2 regions of the Photobacterium sp. J15 genome follow, and region 2 is predicted to be linked to the other one. Evidence: riboswitches for the same ligand, from Rfam matches in the RefSeq annotation. Region 2 holds a riboswitch; the other holds the start of a gene.
What was found. A riboswitch is a leader RNA that binds a small molecule or an ion and turns the genes downstream of it on or off. The one in region 2 is predicted to bind lysine.
Positions count from the first base shown of each region.

Region 1: another riboswitch for lysine. It lies ahead of lysC (lysine-sensitive aspartokinase 3); the one in region 2 lies ahead of AACQ93_RS05210 (Na+/H+ antiporter NhaC family protein).

Region 1 covers NZ_CAWMUI010000001.1:378,161-390,411, reverse strand. Annotated here, with positions in the region: gene AACQ93_RS01890 (PglL family O-oligosaccharyltransferase) at 52-1,815, shown strand; gene AACQ93_RS01885 (pyridoxal-phosphate-dependent aminotransferase family protein) at 1,879-2,997, opposite strand; lysine riboswitch at 3,292-3,483, shown strand; gene lysC (lysine-sensitive aspartokinase 3) at 3,598-4,980, shown strand; gene metH (methionine synthase) at 5,040-8,714, opposite strand; gene AACQ93_RS01870 (cation:proton antiporter) at 8,900-10,180, shown strand; gene metA (homoserine O-acetyltransferase MetA) at 10,257-11,198, opposite strand; rRNA gene rrf (5S ribosomal RNA) at 11,439-11,554, opposite strand; tRNA gene AACQ93_RS01855 (tRNA-Thr) at 11,563-11,638, opposite strand; rRNA gene rrf (5S ribosomal RNA) at 11,687-11,802, opposite strand; rRNA gene AACQ93_RS01845 (23S ribosomal RNA) at 11,892-12,251, opposite strand, start outside.
Region 2 covers NZ_CAWMUI010000001.1:1,058,024-1,070,274, forward strand. Annotated here, with positions in the region: gene minC (septum site-determining protein MinC) at 1-513, opposite strand, end outside; gene AACQ93_RS05195 (YcgL domain-containing protein) at 738-1,019, shown strand; gene AACQ93_RS05200 (lytic murein transglycosylase) at 1,029-2,000, shown strand; gene AACQ93_RS05205 (H-NS family histone-like protein) at 2,502-2,897, opposite strand; lysine riboswitch at 3,269-3,451, shown strand; gene AACQ93_RS05210 (Na+/H+ antiporter NhaC family protein) at 3,552-5,147, shown strand; gene AACQ93_RS05215 (thymidine kinase) at 5,325-5,903, shown strand; gene hisIE (bifunctional phosphoribosyl-AMP cyclohydrolase/phosphoribosyl-ATP diphosphatase HisIE) at 6,010-6,639, opposite strand; gene hisF (imidazole glycerol phosphate synthase subunit HisF) at 6,636-7,409, opposite strand; gene hisA (1-(5-phosphoribosyl)-5-[(5-phosphoribosylamino)methylideneamino]imidazole-4-carboxamide isomerase) at 7,428-8,162, opposite strand; gene hisH (imidazole glycerol phosphate synthase subunit HisH) at 8,183-8,818, opposite strand; gene hisB (bifunctional histidinol-phosphatase/imidazoleglycerol-phosphate dehydratase HisB) at 8,818-9,903, opposite strand; gene hisC (histidinol-phosphate transaminase) at 9,916-10,968, opposite strand; gene hisD (histidinol dehydrogenase) at 10,974-12,251, opposite strand, start outside.

The DNA of each region.
Region 1 (12,251 bases), 680 kb from region 2:
GGGAAACCGGCCTGAATGTTATCGGACGATCAGGGTAAATTCGGAACCATAATGACAGTGTTATACGTACAAGGCACCAGGCTGGAAGAAAAACAGAGGATAAGCAAACCAATGGTGAAGCCTTTCCTCATCTCGCTCGGTGTACTTTTCCTGCTGGCAATGCACTACTTTCAGCACAACCCGGGCGGTTCAGGACTGGAGCTGTCTTTCAATGTCATGAGCTGGATCCCGTTCAGCTTTGCTATTGCTTTCGGGTTGCTGGAAATCTGCCGTCAGCGTACCTGGCGTTATTCACGTCTGACCCTGACCTTACTTACCTGCTGCCTCTTGCTGACCCTGCCTGTTTTCTATCCGGAAGCGAACGGTGAAAACACAACCAACCGCCTGCTGGGTCTTTGGGCTGGCTTTTTGTTTTTCGTCGGTCTGCAGCAATTCTCGTTTACCGTAAAACAGCGCCAACGCATGCTGTGGCTGATCCTGCTCGCCGTCTGGCTCCAGGCACTGTTTGGCTGGTACCAATTCCTGCTGATGGAACCGGGTAACCCTATCGGCTACGACACAGTACAAAACCGTCCTTACGGTATTTTCCAGCAACCGAATGTTATGGCCAGCTTCCTGGCTACCGGTCTGGTACTGTCAGCTTATCTGCTGGCAAGGATCCCAATGTACCGCGGCAAATGGTCTTGGCTACAACTGCTGCCGTTGCTCACGCCTGTTGTGACAGTTCCCATGCTGGTTGTCGTCAGCTCGCGCACAGGCTGGCTGGGTGCCGGTATCGGTGCTCTGCTGATGCTGCCATACCTGTGTCGTTTTGCAGCCAAAGCACAGATGCGTATGTGGCTACTGATGGTTTTCCTTGGCCTGAGTGCAGCATGGAACATTAGCACTACAACCGGTTGGGCACCGAAAGAAGACAGAGTCAGCCTGGAAAGTGCTCGCTCCATCCACATTCCCCAGGCATTCAGGATGTTCATGAAAGAGCCGCTGACAGGTTATGGTTATGGCACTTTCGAATCAGCCTACCTGACCCAGACAGCCAAATGGCATCAGATCGATCCTGAGCAACCTCATGGCATGGCGGCTCTAGACCATCCTCATAATGAGCTTGCCTACTGGGCTGCAGAAGGTGGCAGTATCCCTCTTGTTGCCCTGCTGCTTGCAGCCTGGGCTGTTCTGGGACGGGTAAGAAAAGCGCGTACCGGAACCCAGTTAGCACTGGTCGGGCTGTTCTTCCCAATTACTCTGCATACCCAGCTGGAGTATCCTTTTTATCACTCGCTGGTGCACTGGGCTTGTTTCATTATTCTGATCTACTGGGTAGATAACCTGTCAGCCAAATATTACAAACTACAATTTGGCTTTGCCCGTTACTTCCGACTGCTTGTGCTGGCATTACCACTGACCGTCACCGGTTTTATGATGACAACTCTCTATTCAGGCCACATGCTGACCAAATATGAAACGACAGTGCCGGTTAATGTTGATTACCTTGATCAGGTCAATAACCCATGGGCCTGGAAAAACCGTTTTGAGTGGGATTTACATCTGACCCAACTTCAGCTGGGAACAGCAACAGATAACCCGGCGCTGATTAATGAGTATGTCCAATGGGCAACAAAAAAAGCGGCAACATGGCCTCGTCCGGCCCTTTACCATAACCTGATCACTGCATATCAGGCCCTGGGGAAAGAGCAACAGGCGGAGCAGATAAAACAGGAAGCCAACTTCCTATTTCCAAACGTTAGCTTCTCCACCCAGGCGCAAAGCATCCAAGCCTCAAACACTGACACAACACCTAAACTGGCAACCCAGTAAGGGTGAACCAAAAAACGGCTACTAAAAAGTAGCCGTTTTTATTCTGTTCGAGCCTGCTCCCTGTTATTTCAGGGTCGTTTCCAGCGCTTTCAAGCACAATGCTACGTTTTCACTGCGGGCCGCATAGCCCATCAAACCAATACGCCACGCCTTACCGGCCAGAGCACCTAATCCGGCTCCGATTTCCAGGTTATATCGCTCCAGCAAAGTCTGGCGAACCAACGCATCATCAACACCATCCGGAATGTACACAGCATTTAGCTGCGGCAGACGGTATTCTTCATCAACTACAAATTCGATACCCAGTTTTTCAAGGCCTTCTCTTAGTTCCAAATGAACATCGCGATGGCGTTGCCATGCATTTTCCAACCCTTCATTCTGCAGCAAAACCAAGGCTTCATGCAGAGCATACAAGCTGTTAACCGGCGCAGTGTGGTGATAACTTCGCTTACCCTCTCCACTCCAGTAACCCAGTACCAGGCTCTGATCCAGGAACCAGCTCTGAACCGGCGTCGAACGACTTTGGATCTTATCAACCGCACGCTGGGAAAACGTCAGTGGTGACAAGCCCGGCACACACGACAGGCACTTCTGGCTACCAGAATACACTGCATCCAATTGCCACTCATCCACCAGCAATGGCACACCGCCAAGCGAAGTCACCGCATCGACAATCGTCAGGCAATCGTACCGACGGGCCAGTTCAGAAAGCGCTTTGGCATCACTCAATGCCCCGGTCGATGTTTCTGCATGTACGAAAGCAACAATCTTCGCATCCGGATTATCATCCAGCGCCTGCTCCACCAGCTTAGGATCGACCGGCTTACCCCAGGCACTGTCCACCATGACCGCTTCACCGCCGCAACGCTCAACATTTTCACGCATGCGATCACCGAACACACCATTACGGCAGACAATGACTTTATCCCCCGGCTCCACCAAGTTAACGAAACAAGCTTCCATGCCGGCACTTCCCGGTGCAGACACCGCAATCGTAAAAGTATTGGTGGTCTGGAATGCATACTGCAACAGCTGTTTGAGTTCATCCATCATACCGATGAACTTAGGATCAAGGTGACCAATGGTCGGACGGCTCAATGCCTGAAGCACCTGAGGATAAATATCTGACGGGCCCGGCCCCATTAAGGTGCGTTGTGGCGGATAAAAACTACCGATTGTCATTATTGTTTCTCCCTGAGTAAGAGTTCGTGATTCCCTGAGAAATGCTGGTAGGGCGGGAATGCTTTTTCAGGCAGAGATACCTTGGACAAATAATCAAAGGTTCCTGCATTTTCATAGACGTAACATAAGAGTATCAGAAGAATCTTCATGTTAGGCAAACAATCACAACATGCTCAAAGCTGCTATTGCATTTTCTTTGCATAAATTCTCAAACAGGCATTGACAATGCCCGGGAAAATCGGCTTCAATTAAGGACACTTTTTGTTCAACCTGATGTTTGTTTAACATCAGGGGAAAAACAGAAGAGGAGCGTTACCCAGGTATCTATGGTTGCGGGGCCCCACCCCAAAGCAGCCTGGAGAGGGGGAGTAACGCCGAGATATGGCATGACAGGGGGCATGGCATATCGGCTTAGAAGGTTGAATCCTTCTGGCTGTCACCTTTCCGGACACAATGGTTTCCGGCAGGTGGAGGGCTTCTGGTTGTTGTACATATTTACATCTTACCTGTTTGTTGCTCTCCTGACATTTTAGTCGGGATTATTCCCGCATCTTCCCCCCTGGGTATTGAAATTAATTTATTCATCCTGGGAGACTCATTTTGAGCTTTGTTGATAATAACTTTACTGTTCCTCCGCCGATCACCGTAGCGAAATTTGGCGGCACCAGCGTAGCCGATTATGCCGCCATGAGCCGTAGCGCGACGATTATTAAGGAAAATCCATCAGCTAAAGTAGTGCTGATCAGTGCGTGCTCCGGTGTTACTAACCTGCTGGTTGAATTAGCAAATGGAATTACCGATAACGAGCAGCGCTCACAACGGCTACAACAACTTCATACTATCCATAAGAATATTCTTAACCACCTCACCAATCCGGAGACGGTATCTGGTGATATCCAACGCTTGCTTGATGATGTTGCCGCACTTTCAGCACAAGCAGCCCAAACCGCTTCTTCACAGTTAACCGACTTGCTGGTTTCACACGGCGAATTACTGTCGACTTACCTTTTTACCCAAATTCTGAATGAAATGGGTGCCGATGCCCTGCGCTTTGATATTCGCCCGGTAATGAAAACCGACAGCCAGTTTGGTAAAGCCATTCCTGACATAGATGCAATCTGTCTGCAGGCCGAAGTACAACTCAAGCCATTGCTGGCTAACGATCAGATTATTGTGTCCCAGGGCTTTATCGGTTCAGATACCAATGGAGTGACCACAACCCTGGGTCGTGGAGGCAGCGACTATAGTGCCGCCCTGATTGCAGAAGCCATTCAGGCCGATAAATTGGAAATCTGGACAGATGTTCCGGGCATGTATTCCACCGACCCCCGACTGGCTGCTGCTGCACAGCCAATTAAGGAGATCAGCTTCTGTGAAGCCTCCGAAATGGCAAACTTCGGAGCAAAAATCTTGCACCCTTCAACCCTGGTTCCGGCTATTCGCCAGCAGATCCCTGTTTTTATCGGCTCATCAAAAGCACCGGAACAGGGCGGGACCTGGATCCGCGAGCATGTCGAGCAGCCTCCGAAGTTCCGAGCTCTTGCTCTGCGCTGCAACCAGACAATGGTAACCCTGACCAGCCTGAACATGTTCCATGCCTATGGCTTCTTGGCGGAAGTCTTTCGCATCCTTGCCAAATACAAGATCTCTGTCGATCTCATCACCACTTCCGAGGTGAGTGTCTCGCTGACACTGGATCAAACCGATACCGGCGGTGGTGCCCCGACACTACCAACGGCGGCTATAGAAGAGCTCAACCAATTATGTCGGGTAGAGGTCGAGCAAGATCTTTGCCTGGTTGCCCTGATTGGTAACAAACTGGGTGAAGCTCCGGGAGCCGCAACGCAAGTATTTAGTACCTTGGAGCAATACAGCCCCCGAATGATTTGCTTTGGTGCCAGCACACATAACCTGTGTTTTTTGGTCAAAACCAATGAATCTCGCGCAGTCATCAAAACGCTCCACCACGCCCTGTTTGAATAACGGGCAAATGACAGAAAAAGTAAAGGCGCTCCATGGGCGCCTTTTATATCTCTGAATTATTAGTGAAGATTCGGCCCAAGCCACTTCTCTGCCTCAACCAAATCCCACCCTTTTCGCTCTGCATAACTGTCACGCTGATCCGGTTGAATTTGTGCCACCGCAAAATAGCGCGACTCCGGATGAGAGAAGTACCAGCCGGAAACCGCCGCCCCCGGCCACATCGCATAACTTTCGGTCAGCGTCATACCGGTATTAGCTTCCACATCCAACAAAGACCAGATTTCACCTTTCTCGGTATGCTCAGGGCAAGCAGGATAACCAGGAGCCGGTCGGATCCCTTGGTACTTTTCCCGGATCAGCGATTCATTGGTCAGCGCTTCATCCGGCGCATAGCCCCAAATTTCCTTGCGCACCATCTCGTGCATACACTCAGCAAAAGCCTCTGCCAAACGATCCGCCACCGCCTGGATCATGATGGCACTGTAATCATCACCGCTGGATTTGAACTGCTCAGCCAAATCCGCCTCACCAATACCACCGGTCACCGCAAACGCACCGATCCAATCAGCCTTACCGCTCTCTTTCGGAGCTATATAATCAGACAAGCAGTAGTTAGCACCTTTGGGTTTTCGGGTCTGCTGACGTAATCCCCTCAGCACGGTTCTCACCTCTGAGCGGGAATCATCGGTATAGATTTCAATATCATCACCGATATTATTGGCCGGAAACAGGCCGCATACTCCATTAGCTCGGATGATGCCGGTCTGCTCAATCTCATCAAGCATATTATTTGCGTCTTCAAACAACCGGCGCGCTTCTTCACCGACAAGTTCATGCTCAAGAATCGCAGGATATTTACCACTAAGGGACCAGGTCATAAAGAAAGGTGTCCAGTCGATATAACGACGAAGCGTTGAAACCGGAAAATCCCTGAACGCATGAACCCCACCTTTAACCGGCTCCGGTGGTGTGTAAGCCGCCCAATCAAGATTAACTTTGTTAGCCCTCGCCTCCTCCAGTGATATGGGCTCGGTTCGTGGCTTCTTGCGCATATGCTGATCGCGGACAATTTCGTATTCCCGATCCAGGCGAGCAACAAACGCCGGTTTCTGCTCATCAGAAAGCAACGCGCTACAGACACCAACAGCACGGGACGCATTCGAAACATAAACCACAGGCGCATGATAGTTTTGTTCAATCTTGACTGCGGTATGGGCTTTTGATGTTGTGGCACCACCAATCAGCAAAGGAATATCAAATCCCTGTCGTTCCATCTCTTTAGCCACATGCACCATTTCATCAAGAGACGGAGTGATCAGGCCACTCAGGCCAATGATGTCGACATTTTCCTCTCTGGCCACTTTCAGGATCTTATCGCACGGCACCATCACACCAAGATCAATGATCTCGTAGTTATTACACTGCAGTACAACACCGACAATATTCTTTCCAATGTCATGAACATCTCCTTTCACCGTAGCCAGCAGGATTTTTCCGTTCGAGCTGCCCGCCTTTTTCTCGGCATTGATAAAAGGCTCCAAATAAGCCACGGCCTGTTTCATCACCCGCGCCGACTTTACCACCTGCGGCAAGAACATCTTGCCTTCACCAAACAAATCACCGACAACATTCATGCCAGACATCAACGGGCCTTCAATCACCTCAAGCGGCTTGCTTGCCTTCTGGCGTGCCTGTTCTGTATCTTCGACAATAAACTCGGTAATTCCTTTCACCAAGGCGTGTTCAAGTCGTTTCTCTACCGGCCAGCCCCGCCACTCCTGTGCTGAAGTATCTTCTTCAGCTTTTCCGCTATCCCGGTACTTATCCGCAATTTCCAGCAGACGTTCAGTACTGTCTGAACGGCGGTTCAGGACAACATCTTCGACTGCATCGCGCAACTCCGACGGCAGGTCATCATAGATAGCCAACTGACCGGCATTGACGATCCCCATGTCCATACCCCGTTTAATACAGTGATATAAAAACACGGCATGAATGGCTTCCCTAACCGGGTTATTACCCCGAAACGAGAATGATACGTTGGATACTCCGCCGGAGACCATCGCATGTGGCAGTGTACGCTTGATATCGCCAACCGCCTCAATGAAATCAACGGCATAGTTATTATGCTCATCAATACCCGTCGCCACAGCAAAGATGTTCGGGTCGAAAATGATGTCTTCAGGCGGGAAACCGACCTCATCAACCAGAACACGGTAGGCATTGGTACAAATTTCAATTTTGCGCTCGCGGGTATCGGCCTGCCCGGTTTCATCGAATGCCATCACGATCACGGCAGCACCATACCTGCGGATCAACCTTGCCTGCTCAACGAACTTCGCTTTTCCTTCCTTAAGCGAAATTGAGTTAACAATCGATTTACCCTGTACACATTTCAGGCCCGCTTCCATGACTTCCCATTTCGATGAGTCGATCATGATCGGCACTTTCGAGATCTCAGGCTCACTAGCACACAAATTAAGGAATCGAACCATCGCCGCCTCGGCATCGATCATTCCTTCATCCATATTGATATCGATGATCTGAGCACCAGCCTCAACCTGCTGACGGGCAACTTCCAATGCCTCGTCATACAGATCTTCTTTGATCAGTCGCTTAAAACGAGCCGAACCCGTCACATTGGTTCGCTCCCCGACATTGAGAAACAACGTGTCGGACTCAATAATTAATGGCTCAAGGCCGGAAAGCCGACAGGCCACAGGAATTTCAGGTAACGGACGCGGAGTAATATCCTGAGTAACATTCGCGATGGCACGGATATGTTCAGGTGTAGTACCGCAGCATCCCCCTACCATATTTAGAAAACCACTTTGCGCCCATTCCTGAATATGAGCAGCCATCTCTTCCGGCCCGAGATCATATTCACCGAAAGCATTCGGCAGACCAGCATTCGGGTGCGCCGACACTGCACATTCAGAAATACGGGAGAGTTCTTCTACATACTGGCGCAGCTCATCAGGGCCGAGTGCACAGTTCAGACCAAAGGAAATCGGCTTTACGTGGCGTAGTGAATTATAGAAAGCTTCTGTCGTCTGACCGGAAAGCGTTCGCCCTGATGCATCCGTTATGGTACCGGAGATCATCACCGGTAAAGTGATGTCGAGCTCGTCGAACACACTCTCAACCGCAAAAGCACAGGCCTTGGCATTCAGGGTATCGAAGATAGTTTCAATCAGGATGATATCAACACCACCACGGATCAAGGCGCGAGTTGACTCAGAATAAGTCTCAACCAACAGGTCAAAAGTGATATTACGAAATCCCGGGTCGTTAACATCAGGAGAGATAGAACAAGTCCGGTTAGTCGGACCTAACACCCCGGCAACAAAGCGTGGCTTTTCTGGTGTCTTCGCAGACCACTCATCTGCCGCCTCTCTTGCCAGCCGGGCAGCTTCAAAATTAATTTCAGCGCTGAGACTTTCCATGCCATAGTCAGCCATGGCAATAGTCGTGGCATTAAATGTATTGGTTTCCAGGATATCTGCCCCGGCTTCAAGGTAAGCCGCATGGATATCTTTTATAAGCTGAGGCTGAGTCAGCACCAACAAATCATTATTCCCTTTCAAATCGCTCTGCCAGTCGGCAAACCGACTTCCACGGTAATCCCCTTCATCCAGCTTATATCCCTGGATCATGGTGCCCATCCCGCCATCAATAATCAGGATCTGCTCTTGCAACCGCTTCTGTAGTAATTCCTTGCCCTTTAACACCACATCACTTCCCTTCTATAATGTTACAGCTGAGTAACATCCTACCACAGCCCAAATGGAAATCTAGACGTCTATAGCTCTTTTCTTTTTTCGCTTTCCCTCAAACTTTTTATAGCCTTTCTCCCCAAGATGCATTTATATTTTGACCAAATTTAACCCTGATTCTTTTCAATTACCGAGGTTAACGCATGTCGGTCTATAGCACCCTCTGCTTCCTTGCTGCAGCAGCAATGGTTATTGCTTTTATAAACAGCAAAATAGGAAAAATGCAGACAACCATTGCCATCACAGCCGGTGCACTGGTCCTTTCTCTGGGGATTGTCATTGCAGGTCAGAATGGCTGGTTCCATCTTGAAGATATTGCTGCTGAGCAGCTTGGTGAAATCAACTTTGAGAATTTCTTGCTGAAAGGCATTTTAGGCTTTTTGTTATTCGCCGGCGGGCTCGGTATCAAACTGCCTCATCTGGAAGAGCAGAAATGGGAAATCACGGTTTTGGCTCTGGCCGCGACTCTGTTTTCCACTTTCTTTATCGGCTTTTCGCTTTGGGGGCTCTGCCAGTTAATCGGTATCCAGTTCGATCTCATCTACTGCCTGCTATTTGGCTCCCTGATATCGCCAACCGACCCTATCGCCGTCCTCGCGATTGTCAAAAAGCTCGATGCGCCACGCCGTATCTCAACACAAATCGAAGGCGAATCCCTGTTTAACGACGGTTTCGGCCTAGTGATTTTTGTCACCTTGTTTACGATTGCGTTCGGCAACGAAGCCCCGACAGTCCTCGGCGTCGGCCAGTTGTTCCTTCAAGAAGCGATAGGCGGTATAGCTTACGGCTTCCTGCTGGGCCTGCTATTCCACTATCTGATCAGTTCAACCGATGACCACTCAATGGAGTTACTACTGACAATCGGCATACCGACGGCAGGTTATGTCTTTGCCGATCTGATCCATGTCTCCGGCCCGCTGGCAATGGTGGTATCCGGTATTATGATTGGTAACTGGACACGCTATATCGGTTTTTCAAAAGAGAGTGAAGACCATCTGGATCACTTCTGGGAACTGGTTGACGAGTTTCTAAATGGTGTGCTGTTCCTGCTGATCGGTATGAGCATGCTTCAGTTCAGCTTCCATCAGGAAGACTGGGTATTGATGGCAATTGCCATTCCTCTGGTCCTGCTCAGCCGCTACCTGAGTATCAAGCTCTCCTATCTCGGTTTCGAGCGTTATCGCGACTACAACCCACTATCAGTTAGAATTCTGACCTGGGGTGGTCTGCGGGGAGGATTAGCACTGGCGATGGCGATGGCAATCCCGGCTGGCGTTATCGTAATTCCGGAAAAAAGCATTGATGTCAAAGAGATCATTTTGGTAATGACTTACGCAGTTGTGGTGTTCTCAATCCTTGTACAAGGTTCAACAATCACGCCATTAATCCACAAAGCCAAAGCCTGGGAAGCTCAAAACCGCTAAAGATCATTTTGCTTAAAGTAAAAAGACCTGCAATTTGCAGGTCTTTTTGTATGACATATTCTTATTGTGATTGAGGTTACTCATCACGGGTAAAATTCTCTTCTGAGAAATGCTCCAGATCATACGGTGTTTGCTGATAGACACAGTAGTTAAGCCAGTTCGAAAATAATAAATGACCATGACTGCGCCAGCTGGCTATTGGAGTATTATCAGGATTGTCGCCAGGATAATAGTTAACCGGCAAATTAGGCTCCATCCCTTCCCCCAAATCCCTCACATATTCATTATGCAAAGTACTGACATCATACTCAGGATGACCGGTGACAAAGACATTACGCTTATCTTTAGTGGCAGCTAAGTAAACCCCAGCCTCATCAGAGGTCGCGAGAATATCCAGATCTGTATTTTCGGCCAAAAATTCAGGAGAAAAATCAGCATAACGCGAATGCGGAGCCCAAAAGCTATCATCAAACCCGCGAAGGATCGGATGGTAGCAATCTTGTGTCCTATGAGAATACACTCCGGACAGCTTTTCTTTACGGGTACGCTTCGGTAAATCATATAACAGCTTCAGCCCAGCCTGAGCAGCCCAACAGACAAACATTGTTGATGTCACATGTTTCTTAGCCCAGTTCAAAATAGCCTGGATTTCTTCCCAGTAAAGCACATCCTCAAACTGAACCAGACCTAACGGTGCGCCGGTTACAATCAAACCGTCAAAATTACGATCTTTTACCATCTCAAACTGACGGTAAAAAGTATCTAAATGCTCAATGGGTGTATTTTTTGTCGGCCTATTATCAATCCGCAACAGCTCAACATCCACCTGCAGTGGTGTATTAGAAAGCAGCCGCAAGAACTGAGTTTCCGTCTCAATTTTTTTGGGCATCAGATTTAACAACAGCACTTTCAACGGACGTATTTCCTGACTGGTAGCCCGAGCTTCCGACATCACAAAAATATTCTCTCGGCGCAAGATATCAGTCGCAGGTAATTGATCAGGAATTTTAATCGGCATCTTGGTTTACTCCTTAAACGTTATACCGAACGAAACATATTCAATGAAGCTAAACTAAGCAACAAGATGTTTAGACGTCCAGATTTCTAAATAAAACTATATAAGTTTTGTCAGTCACGCAAGAAAAACAAGATAAAAAGAATTAAGGATCAAGATAGGAAATATGAGAAAATTTGATAAGTCGTTTTTCATAAAGCAAAAACGAAAAAACCCAGCCTAAAGCTGGGTTTTTGAATGGGTGTTCAGCAATGTCCTACTCTCACATGGGGAGGCCCCACACTACCATCGGCGCTACAACGTTTCACTACTGAGTTCGGCATGGGATCAGGTGGTACCATTGTGCTATTGTCGCTGAACAAATTAGTGGTGCTAGTACCCAGATTTGAACTGGGGACCTCACCCTTACCAAGGGTGCGCTCTACCAACTGAGCTATACCAGCACGCAATTCTGCGTTGAAACCCGCTATCGCGAATTTCTAAAATTGGAAGCCTGGCGATGTCCTACTCTCACATGGGGAGGCCCCACACTACCATCGGCGCTATTACGTTTCACTACTGAGTTCGGCATGGGATCAGGTGGGTCCATAATGCTATGGTCGCCAAGCAAATTCGTTACAATCTTGGAAAATCTGACTATGTTCTCGCACTACATTCAAGTGCTCATGGAGTCCTATAAAACCCCTTGGGTGTTGTATGGTTAAGCCTCACGGGCAATTAGTACAGGTTAGCTCAACGCCTCACAGCGCTTACACACCCTGCCTATCAACGTTCTAGTCTTGAACAGCCCTTCAGGATACTTAAAGTATCAGGGATGACTCATCTTGAGGCTCGCTTCCCGCTTAGATGCTTTCAGCGGTTATCGATTCCGAACTTAGCTACCGGGCAATGCGTCTGGCGACACAACCCGAACACCAGCGGTTCGTCCACTCCGGTCCTCTCGTACTAGGAGCAGCCCCTCTCAATCATCCAGCGCCCACGGCAGATAGGGACCGAACTGTCTCACGACGTTCTAAACCCAGCTCGCGTACCACTTTAAATGGCGAACAGCCATAC
Region 2 (12,251 bases):
GGCTTCCTGTTGCCCGCTGGCCCCGGCAATAGCTCGTCCACGCATGGTTCCATATATATGGATGCAACCGTCAGCAATGACTTCTGCACCGGCACTAACCTGGTTCATGATAATCAGATCACTGTTTTTGGCATAGATTTGTTGTCCGGAACGGACTGGGGTACGGATGATTTTAGTCGGAACCATTACTGGCTCTGCAGCCTTAGCCTGTCGAGCTGCATTCATGATAGCAAAGCCGGCCTCTTTAGCCTGGCTCTGATACTGGGCATTTTTACAGCCACTGATCCCGACAGGGATCATCCCTGCTTCTTGCACCGCCGTTTTCAGCTGGGCGAAATCAATATGGTCATCTGTTTGACTGATGTCGATGACAACGGGTGCAGAGGCAAAAAAGTTTGGCGCCTGATCAACTTTCTCTCGCAGGAAATCGGCTGCCTTTTTTATATCCCCGTCTACGAGGTGCAGGGCTGAGAGCGTAAATGAGCCCCCTTTAAGTTCTGCTGTATTTGCCATACTCAACTCAATGACTGTCGCTAAATTAGCCGTTCAGGTACGTTATCACATAGGTACTTGCATGTTATATTCCTAAGGGTATGACAGCAAGCTATCCTTGCTTTAGCGTTGGAAATTCAGACAAGCATCTCATCTGAACGCCCATTTGATGGTACACAGAGGGAATGATTCTGCATTATTGCGGTCTGAATTAGGTGACAGATTCAACTTACAGGCTATTTTTGATGTTTTGTGCAATTTATAAAAGCCCTAAAAAAGAAAACACGTATCTATATATCAACAACAAAGATGATTTTTCTCAGGTACCGGAAAGCCTGAAGGCCACTTTTGGTACACCGCAGTTTGTTATGGTGTTGAAACTGGATAACGGACGTAAATTAGCGCTGGCTGATGTGGAAAAAGTAAAAGACGCATTGGCAACAGACGGTTTTTATTTGCAGGTACCACCACCGGTGACTAATTTACTTGATGAGTATAAGGCTTCAATGGCCGAGAATAATTCATAAAGGGTAAGTATGCATAAGCGATTGATATCGGCCCTGGTGGCCTTGGGATTAGGGTTCTCGTCTGTAGCTGTGGCTGCAGATAAAGGATTTGACGAATATGTACTTGGGCTGAAGGTTGAAGCCCGTGAAAAAGGAATTTCAGAGTCGATTATCAACTCTGCTTTTGAAGGCATTACATTTGTTGAGCGTGCGGTTAAAGCTGACAAGAACCAGCCTGAGAAGAAATTGACACTGGATGAATATCTTCCTCGGGCTGTACCTGACTGGAAAGTTAAACAGGCAAATGAGCTTTATCGCAAGCATAAAAAGACATTGGATAAAATCGGGCGACAATATGGCGTGCAGCCAAGGTTTATTGTTGCTCTGTGGGGCGTAGAAAGTAATTTTGGCCGCCTGATGGGGAATTATAATGTTGTTGAAGCGCTTTCTACACTGGCTTATGAAGGACGCCGAGAGGCTTTTTTCCGTAATCAGGTAATGGCTGCGCTGCAAATCCTCGATGAAGGACATATCGCACCAAAAGATATGAAAGGTTCATGGGCAGGAGCAATGGGTCAGCCGCAGTTCATGCCGACATCCTTTTTAACTTTTGCTGTTGATGGTAATAATGATGGTCGGATTGATATTTGGCAAACTGAAGCGGATGTATTTGCATCGGCAGCTAATTATCTTAAAAAATCTGGTTGGGATGATGAATATACGTGGGGGCGTCAGGTTAAATTACCTGAGGGTATAAATGATAAGCTGTTTGGCGTAGAGAAGGATAAAAGTCGTTCTCTGGCTGAATGGCAAAAGCTTGGAGTAAGACGAATCAATGGTAAGGCGTTGCCGAAAGTTGATATTCAGGCTTGGCTTATTCAACCCGACGATAATCATGGTAGGGCATACTTAATATATGGAAACTATCAGACATTATTGAAGTGGAATCGCTCTCATTATTTTGCATTAGCGGTCAGCCATCTCGCCGACAGGATTCGATAATTACCCAACGATACAAAGCCAGACATATATGTCTGGCTTTTTTTGTGTCAGTTTTGTATCACTAATTATTTATTCGCCTCATGAATTGTATGAAATTAATCGAGCAGAATGACACTGTTATAGGAGGTTGTAACAGCGCTTTTCAAATAGGGATTAAAGAGTCTTGAGAGCTATAGATGGTGTTTGTGAATGAAGAGGGAAGGCTTTCTCCGTGCCTTTGCTGTCGGATTCGGAAAGTAAGCTGGCATAGAAAAAAGTAAGAACTGTAAGCTTGTTTCAGTGATAGCTTTCAACGAAAAGCTTAAGTTATAGAGTATTAATTCTAATTATAACAGTGTGTATGGTATTACGGTTATGCAAATTAGTTGTGATTTTACAACTGAACATTATGAGGTTAATGAACTAAATATCTCGATTGTTTTTTGGGGCGGATAAGCAGGAATATGAATATAAAAAAACCCGGAAGTTCCGGGCTTTTGTTCAGCTTATATTCAGCTTTAATTAGATTTCGAAATCTTCTAGAGATTTGCCTTCATCAAGCGCTTTCTTCAGTGCACTTGGAGTACGGCCTTGGCCAGTCCAGGTTTTCTCTTCACCATTTTCATCAATGAAACGGTATTTAGCAGGACGAGCAGCACGTTTTGCTTTAGGTGCTTTATTCAGGCTCGCTAGTAATTCTTCAGGGTCGATACCGTCAGCCAGAAGCATTTCACGGTATTGAGCAAGTTTTTCGCTACGTTCTTTTTCTTTAGCTAGTTCTTCTGCTTCTGCTTCTTCACGCTCGCTAACAACTGTTTGTAGTTTCTCCAGAGCTTCCTGAAGTTGTTCCAGAGTATATTCACGCGAAAGAGCACGAAGGCTACGAAGGTTAAACAGCGCTTTCATTGCATCAGACATTTTATATTTCCTGTTGGCTTTAAACTGTTTTAATAAATAATAGCAGTCACAAATCTATATTGGCAATAATAATACGTTTAAACCTGTGATGCCAAATAAAATATCTGGTCTGGTTTTATTTTTTTTTGAATTAAGCTGATGAAAATCTCATTTTTTATATTTTCGGGTGATGTTGATTGTGAAATTAATCGAGACTTTGAGTAAATTGAATGTCCGTAATTTCATATGATTTAATAGTGCTAAGGATTACATTGAAGCTTCAATTGTGCGTTTTTTCATCGTCGCGGAAAAATTATTCACTATATGTGTTAATTTTTTCATCTTATGTTGTTGCAAATGGTTCGTGATTCCGTACAATGAAATCTTCCTTGACTAAGGGTAGAGGCGCATTGTCTATAAGTAACTGGCAGTAGGGTGATTCCGATGATAGCCAGAGAAAGGAGCCGATGCCGAAGTGAGCCAGGTCATCAAGCCTGCTTGCTGGGGTTGTCACCGAATAGGGGCAACACTGCCATAGTATATAATTACATTAACTATGGAGCGCTACTGTGGGGTCGGAATAGGGGACTTGCTTTCCTTTATACTCTTCTCTTTAACGACTTATGTCGTGCTCAGCAGTAGATCTCCAACCAAGTATCGGTTGTAGTTGAGATCATGAATATTGTAGATTTTTCCCATTCATCCATTTCATTGTTACCGCCATTAGTGGCGTTGGGCCTTGCGATTCTGACACGTCGCGTTTTGGTTTCTCTAGGTGTTGGTATTGTTCTTGGCGCTTTATTGCTGACAGATTTTTCTCTGGGTATGACTGCAGAATATGTGGGTACTACAGTTAAAGGTTTGTTCATCGATGATGGTGCTATTAATAGCTGGAACATGAGTATTGTCGCTTTCCTTATTTTGCTGGGTATGATGACAGCACTGCTAACCCTTTCTGGCGGTACTCGTGCTTTTGCTGAATGGGCACAGACAAAAATTAAATCTAAGCGCGGTGCAAAACTGCTTGCTGCTTTTCTAGGGGTATTTATTTTCGTCGATGACTATTTTAATAGTCTGGCGGTAGGTTCTATTTCTCGTCCTGTTACTGATCGTTTTTACGTATCACGTGCAAAACTGGCTTACATTCTGGATTCAACCGCTGCACCAATGTGTGTGTTGATGCCTGCGTCAAGCTGGGGTGCTTATATTATCACGCTTATCGGTGGTATTTTGGTATCGCACGGTGTGACAGAATATTCTGCATTGAGCGCATTTCTTCAACTTGCACCAATGAACTTTTACGCGGTGTTTGCTTTATTAATGGTATTTGTTGTTGCTTGGTTCCAACTGGATATCGGCGCAATGAAGAAGCATGAAATGCAGGCAAGCCATGGTCACGGTTTTGATGAAGGTGGTGACGACTCCCAGGCAAAAGATCTGAACGACGAGCTGGAAATTGAAGAAAGTGAAAATGGTCGTGTGGCTGATTTGGTAATGCCAATCGTTGCTCTTATCTTCGCTACTTTCTTCTTTATGATTTATACCGGTTACCAGGCTCTGGCTGCTGATGGTATTGCGTTTAATATCCTGGGTGCGTTCGAGAATACTGATGTAGGTATGTCTCTGGTTTACGGTGGTCTGGTTGGTCTTGTAGCTGCAATGATCCCGGTAATTCGCCAGCGTCTGCCAATGTCTGATGTGGCATCTACACTGTGGATTGGTGCGAAATCAATGTTCGGCGCTATCCTTATCCTGCTGTTTGCATGGAGTATTGGTAGCGTGATCGGTGATATGGAAACCGGTAAGTACCTGTCAACACTGGTTCAAGGTAATATCAGCCCGGCACTGCTACCTGCAATTCTGTTCCTGTTGGCTGGCCTGATGGCGTTCTCAACAGGTACATCATGGGGTACGTTCGGTATCATGCTGCCAATCGCAGGTGATCTGGCTGCAGCTTCTGATATTGCGCTGATGCTGCCAATGCTGGGTGCGGTTCTGGCTGGTTCTGTATTTGGTGACCACTGTTCTCCGATTTCAGATACGACGATTCTGTCTTCAACCGGTGCGCGCTGTCATCACATTGACCACGTATCAACGCAGCTGCCTTACGCTCTGTCTGTTGCTTTGGTTTCAACCATTGGCTTCCTAGTACTGGGTATGACAGGTTCAATGCCGGTAGCCTTTATGGCAGCAGTAATTAGCTTCATTCTGGTTTGTGTGGCACTGATGTGGATGGCTCGCCGTCCGGCTGTTGCTGCGGCTAAAATGTAAAAGCTGATTAGGCATCAAACTGTTAGATATTAATGAAAGCCTGCAATTAAATTGCAGGCTTTTTTTATCATTAAATAATGCGTGATATTTTGCGCTTTCGTGCGGTCACGCGCTTTTAATTCCTACCTCTTTTCTGTAGCATTTCGGCAGTTTTTTTGCGCTTTGACGGGGAGCCACATGGCCCAGATGTATTTCTATTACTCGGCAATGAATGCGGGTAAGTCGACGACCTTATTGCAGTCATCTTTTAACTATCGTGAACGCGGAATGACGCCGGTGATCTTTACGGCGGCTATTGATGATCGTTTCGGTGTCGGCAAGGTGAGCTCGCGTATTGGTCTGCAGGAAGAAGCTGAGCTGTTTGGTGCGCAAGACGATTTATATCAAAAGCTTCAGGATATGTCAGCGAACACAAAAATTGATTGTGTGCTGATTGATGAATGCCAGTTCCTGACTAAAGAGCAGGTTTATCAGTTGACGGAAATTGTCGACAAGATGCACATTCCTGTTTTGTGTTACGGCTTGCGTACTGATTTCCGCGGTGAACTTTTTGAAGGCAGTCGTTATTTGTTGTCCTGGGCTGATAAGCTGGTGGAGCTGAAAACAATCTGTCATTGTGGTCGCAAAGCAAATATGGTGATCCGCATGGATGAAACTGGTCGTGCAATTGCTGACGGTGATCAGGTTGTGATTGGCGGTAATGATCGTTACGTATCAGTTTGCCGCAAACATTATAAAGAAGCGCTGGGTAAGTAATTAATTGCATTCAGCGCTTAATTGAAAATAAGAAAGCCCGGGTTGATATTCCCGGGCTTTTATTTTTAGTTCGTTTCTAAAATAGATGCTCTGCTTATTAAGCAAATTATTTATTATGACGTTCCTGAAGTTTTTCTGTGACATCTGACAGGGAAAGCCCCTGATCTTGTAATAAAACTATCAGGTGGTAGAGCAAATCGGCAGATTCACAGATCAGCTCCTTCTTATCGCCCGACGTTGCCGCAAGCGCGACTTCAACGCCTTCTTCGCCCACTTTTTGCGAAATACGCTTGGTACCGCGGGCGTAGAGACTGGCGGTGTAGGAAGAGGTTGGATCGGCATCTTTACGTTCAGCCAGTAGCTGTTCCAGTTGATGAAGAAACACCAGTGCCGGTTGTTCAACCAGCCCTTCCTGGGCTGTGTTACTGTCAAAGCAGGTTGTGGTATTGAGGTGACAGGTCGGGCCGATAGGATCGACTTTAACCAGCAGGGTATCCTGATCACAATCGAGTTTGATGCTCTTAAGATTCAGGACATTGCCAGAGGTTTCGCCCTTGGTCCAAAGGCGTTGCTTGCTGCGAGACCAGAAGGTGACTTTTTTACTCGCCAGTGTTTTGTCCAGCGCGGCTTCATTCATATAGCCCAGCATCAGCACCTGACCGCTGGTGTTGTCCTGCACGATGGCCGGAACCAGGCCGTCTACTTTTTCCCAGTTAATATTTGCTGCCAGGCTCATAGTCTTATCTCCACATCTTGCTGTTTCAGGTACTGCTTTAATTTGCCGATATTGATGATCCGTTTATGGAAAACAGAAGCTGCCAGTGCGCCGTCTACATTGGCTTTATTAAAGGCATTGGCGAAATGGAGCATTTCTCCGGCTCCGCCCGAGGCAATCAGCGGAACATGGCAGACTTCGCGAACCATATTCAGTTGCTTGAGATCGTAACCTTGCCGGACACCATCCTGGTTCATCATGTTCAGTACGATTTCCCCGGCACCGCGTTTTTGTACTTCCTGAACCCAGTCCCGGGTTTCCCACTGGGTGACTTTGGTGCGGCTTTCATCACCGGTGAATTGGTAAACCTGGTATTTTTCGGTTTCAGCATCAAAGTAAGAGTCGATGCCGACCACAATACATTGCACACCGAACTTATCCGCTAATTCGGTGATCAGCGCCGGATTAGCTAACGCCGGTGAGTTGATGGACACTTTATCGGCACCAAATTGCAGGATGCGGCTGGCATCTTCAGCGGACTTGATTCCGCCGGCAACACAGAACGGGATATCAATCACTTCCGCAACCCTGGCAACCCAGCTTTTGTCGACGACGCGGCCATCACTGGAAGCGGTAATATCGTAAAACACCAGTTCATCAGCCCCTTCCTCGGCATAGCGTTTGGCAAGCGGGACGATATCACCGATGATTTCGTGGTTACGGAACTGCACGCCCTTGACTACTTGTCCGTCGCGGACATCAAGACAAGGGATAATTCGTCTTGCTAACATGTTTTTCTCCTTGTCCGGTTAGCTGTTCCAACAGGTAAATGCTTCTTCTGCGGTGAATTTACCGTCGAGAAGGGCCCGGCCGACAATCACGCCGGCAACACCGGAACCCTTCAGCGCCGCAATATCATCCAGGGAGCCAATGCCACCCGAAGACTGAAACTGAACTTGCGGGTAACTGGCGCACAGATCCCGGTAGAGTTCTACATTCGAGCCACTTAAGGTGCCGTCGCGGGAAATATCGGTACAAAGTACGTGGCAAAGGCCGACAGTCAGGTAATCATCCAGCAGATCTTCAATGCTGACTCCTGAGTCTTCCTGCCAGCCGGAAATAGCGACTTTTCGGTTGCCGTTGTCATCAATGTTGACATCAAGGGCGAGCACAATGCATTCCGGGCCGTATTTCTCCATCCAGCCCTTCACTAATTCTGGCTGTTTTACCGCGGTGGAGCCGACGACCACGCGTTGTGCCCCAGCTTCCAGCAAGTCGTTGACATCTTGCTCGCTGCGGACACCGCCACCGATTTGGATATTAGCCGGGGTGCTGGCCAGCAGTTTGCCGATAAGCTGAAGTTGACGGGCTGAAGTATCTTTGGCTCCGGTAAGATCAACCAAGTGCAGCCAGCCGGCACCTGCTTGGTTGTAAAGGGCAAATTGTTCGGCCGGATCAACCTTATATTCGGTTACCTGACCGTAGTCACCCTGAAAAAGACGAACAACCTGACCGTCAATTAAATCAAGTGCGGGAATAATCATATCAAGTCCTTTTGCCGTCGTTACATTTCAAGAAAGTTTCTGATTAGTTGTGCCCCGGCCTTGCCTGAACGCTCTGGGTGGAACTGGACACCGAAATAGTTTCCGTTCTGAACAGCCGCCGAAAAAGCATTTCCGTATTCGCAACTGGCAATGGTTTTGCCACCGTCTGCTTTGTCAAAAACAGGCATCGCGTAACTGTGAACAAAATAAAAATAGCTGCCTGCCGGGATATCTTTAAACAACGGATGATCCTGCTGCGGGGTGATGGTGTTCCAGCCCATGTGCGGCAGAGGCAACTCTCCGGTCTCCAATTTTGTTACCGGTGCTGCACAAAGGTTAAGGCAGGGAACCTGCTCTGTACCGCTTTGTCCCTGTTCTTCTGATAGCTCACCGAGCAGCTGCATGCCAAGGCAAATACCGAGAAGCGGCTTATCGACCTTTTTTACCAGCTCAATCAGGTTACGTTCCTGCAGGTTTTTCATCGCTTCACTGGCGGTTCCGACACCGGGTAGAAACAGCTTGTCGGCAGTAAGTACGACTCCTGGCTCTTTACTGACAGTCACTTTGTAACCTTCACGCTCAATTGCAAAACGTACTGATGAGACATTCGCACAGCCAGTATCAATGATGACGACTTGCTGGTTTTCTTTTGCCATTACAGTACTCCTTTACTGCTTGGTAACTCGTTGCCTTCAACCCGGATTGCCTGGCGCAGGGTGCGTCCAAAGGCCTTGAACAGACTCTCGACAATATGGTGGTCGTTGTCACCGCTTGATGACAGGTGCAGGGTGCAGGCCAGGGTATCGGTCAGCGAGCGGAAGAAATGCGATACCATCTCGGTTGAAAGATCGCCGACCTGATCTCGGCTAAATTTAGCATCAAACTTCAGATACGGACGGCCGGACAGATCCAGTGCGCACTGCGCCAGGCACTCATCCATTGGCAGGCTGAAGCCGAAACGGCCGATGCCGCGTTTGTCGCCAAGGGCTTTTTTCAACGCTTCACCCAGTGCAAGTGCGGTATCTTCGACACTGTGGTGATCGTCGATGTGCAGGTCGCCGTCAACGGTGAGTTCGAGGCGGAACCCGCCGTGGGTGGCGATTTGATCCAGCATATGATCAAAGAAACCCAGCCCGGTTTTGATGATATTGCCGCCGGATTCGTCCAGGTTGACCTTAACCCGGATATTGGTTTCTTTGGTGGTGCGTACCACCTCTGCGATCCTTGGCGACGAAGTAAGATCTTTGACGATCTGTGGCCAGTTCATCGTGGTGTCATCGCTCGGCTGCGGACTATAGCGAATGCCGCGGATAGCCATATTTTCTGCCAGTTCGAGATCGGTCGGACGATCGCCGATCACGACTGAGTGCTCGAAGTCGACGCGGCCTCCGCGCAGGTAGTCTTTTACCATGCCCAGCTTAGGCTTGCGGCAGGTACAATTGTCTTCTTCAAAGTGTGGGCAGATTAGGGTATCAGCAAACTTAACACCCTGGGATTCGAAGATTTCCATCATCATCTGATGTGGTGCATCAAAGTCTTCTTGTGGATAGCTCTCTGTGCCGAGTCCGTCCTGATTGGTGACCATCACCAGTTTGTAACCGGCATCCTGCAGCTTTAACAGCGACGGGATCACTAATGGTTCAAGCTTGAGTTTGTCCAGTCGGTCGACCTGAAAATCAACGGGTGGCTCAACAATCAGTGTGCCGTCCCGGTCGATAAATAAAATCTTTTCCTTGCTCACAATATCAATCCTTTATGCTGGTTTCTGCTCAAGTTGTTCTCGGATGAAGGCCAGGGTTTTCTCACACTCATCACGGCTGCCGATACTGATGCGGATGCAGTTTTCAATCTGAGAGCGGCGAAGAATAATGCCGTGCTCCCATAAAGCATTAAACAGCGCATCGGCATTAGGGAATTTCACTAATAAGTAGTTTCCGTAACCGTCAAAGACAGTGACATCCGGAAGCATACCCAGGCCCGCTTGCAGATATGCGCGGTTAGCGTGAATGTCGAGAACCTGGAATTTGGTCTTTGCCAGCCCTGACGGAGACAGTGCTTGTACGGCGATGTCGGTAACCGGCACCGGAACCGGATAAGGGGCGATCACTTTGAGCAGCAGTTCAATTACCTCTGAATTTGCCAGGGTAAAGCCGCAGCGCAAACCGGCGAGGGCGAAGGCCTTTGACAGGGTTCGCAGGATCACCAGGTTTGGATACTGATCAAGCAGATCAACGGTTGAGGCTTCAGGGCAAAAGTCGATATAGGCCTCGTCGACAACAACCAGAGCCTTGCCTGCAGTCATATCAAGCAATGCTTCAATGTCCCGGCGATTGATTAAGTTACCGGTCGGGTTATTCGGGCTGCAGACAAAGATCAGTTTAACTCCGTCAAGACTGGCTTCTATCTCGGGTAAATTCAGTTGCCATTCTGCTGTCAGCGGAACGGTCTTGGTTTGAACATCGAAGGTTTCAGCGCTTATCGCGTACATGCCATATGTCGGCGGGCAGTAAAGGATACTGTCCTGATTTGGTTCACAGAATGCCCGTATCAGCAGTTCGATTCCTTCATCGGCACCTCGGGAGGTGAGAACCTGTTCTTTTTTTACACCGGCGTAGTCGGTATAGGCCTGGATCAGTTCTTCCGGTTGGCAGGAACTGTAGCGGTTCAGGCGGTCACATTTGATGGTGTATTCGTTGGCAAACGGCGATTCGTTGGCGTTCAGCCAGATATCTCCGCTACCGCCAATGCGCCTAGCTGACTGGTAGGGCGTTAATTCGCGAACTGTTTTGCGGGCCAGTTGAGCGATTGTCATTATTGAACCTCCTTGTTGGCCACAGCTCTGTTTTGTTGCGCCTGTAGTTTTTCAATGCGGATAGTGACGGCCCGTTTGTGGGCATCCAACCCTTCGGCTTCGGCCATGGTGACGACTGTTGGAGCCAGCTGTTGCAAACCATCCGCACTAAGTTCCTGAACTGTCATCCGTTTGGTGAAATCCGCCAGTCCCAGGCTAGAGTAGGTGCGGGTATAGCCATACGTCGGCAGAACATGGTTCGTACCCGAAGCATAGTCCCCGACAGACTCTGGTGACCAGTTGCCAAGGAAAATTGAACCGGCATTATCAAGCTGCGAAACCAGGCTACGCGGATCCCTGGTCTGAACAATCAGGTGCTCCGGACCGTAGTGGTTGGATATTGAAATGCATTGTGTCAGGGTATCGGCAACGACAATCAGGCTTGATCCCAGTGCCTGACGGGCAATACCCGCACGCGGCAGTTCGGCAAGTTGTTTCTGGATTGCATCTGCTACTCGCTCGGCAAGGCTCGGTTCAGGTGTTACCAGGACAACCTGAGAGTCAGGGCCGTGTTCAGCCTGACTGAGAAGATCGGCTGCGATAAAGCCCGGCTCGGCAGTGGAATCGGCGATTACCAGAACTTCTGACGGACCTGCCGGCATGTCGATGGCAGCGCCACGGTAGTCGTTACTGACCTGACGCTTGGCTTCGGTTACGAATGCATTGCCCGGTCCGAAAATTTTATCGACTTTGATGACAGATTCGGTGCCGTAGGCCATGGCGGCGACAGCCTGTGCGCCGCCGACATTGTAAATGTTGTCGATACCACACAGTTTGGCGACATAGAGAATTTCATCGGCAATCGGTGGCGGTGAACACAGGACAATCTGGCGGCAACCAGCGATTTGTGCGGGAACACCCAGCATCAGGACGGTAGATGGCAGTGGGGCGCTACCGCCGGGAATGTATAAACCGACAGAGTTTATTGGTCGTGTCACTTGTTCGCAAACGACACCCGGCTGCGTTTCCACCCGCAGAGGCTTTTGCTTCTGTGCTTTGTGGAAGATTGCGATATTGTCATAAGCCTGTTGAAGTGCTTGCTTCATGTTTTCGCTCAGGCGATCTGCAGCGGCGTTTACTTCTTCGGTACTGACTTTGATACTTTCCGGGCGAACTTTGTCGAATTTCTCGGTCAGCTCCAGCAAAGCATCGTCGCCACGTTGGCGGACACTATCGATCACTTCGGAAACGATGGCAGAGATGTTCGCCCCTTCAGTAATGGCCGGGCGCTGCAGAAC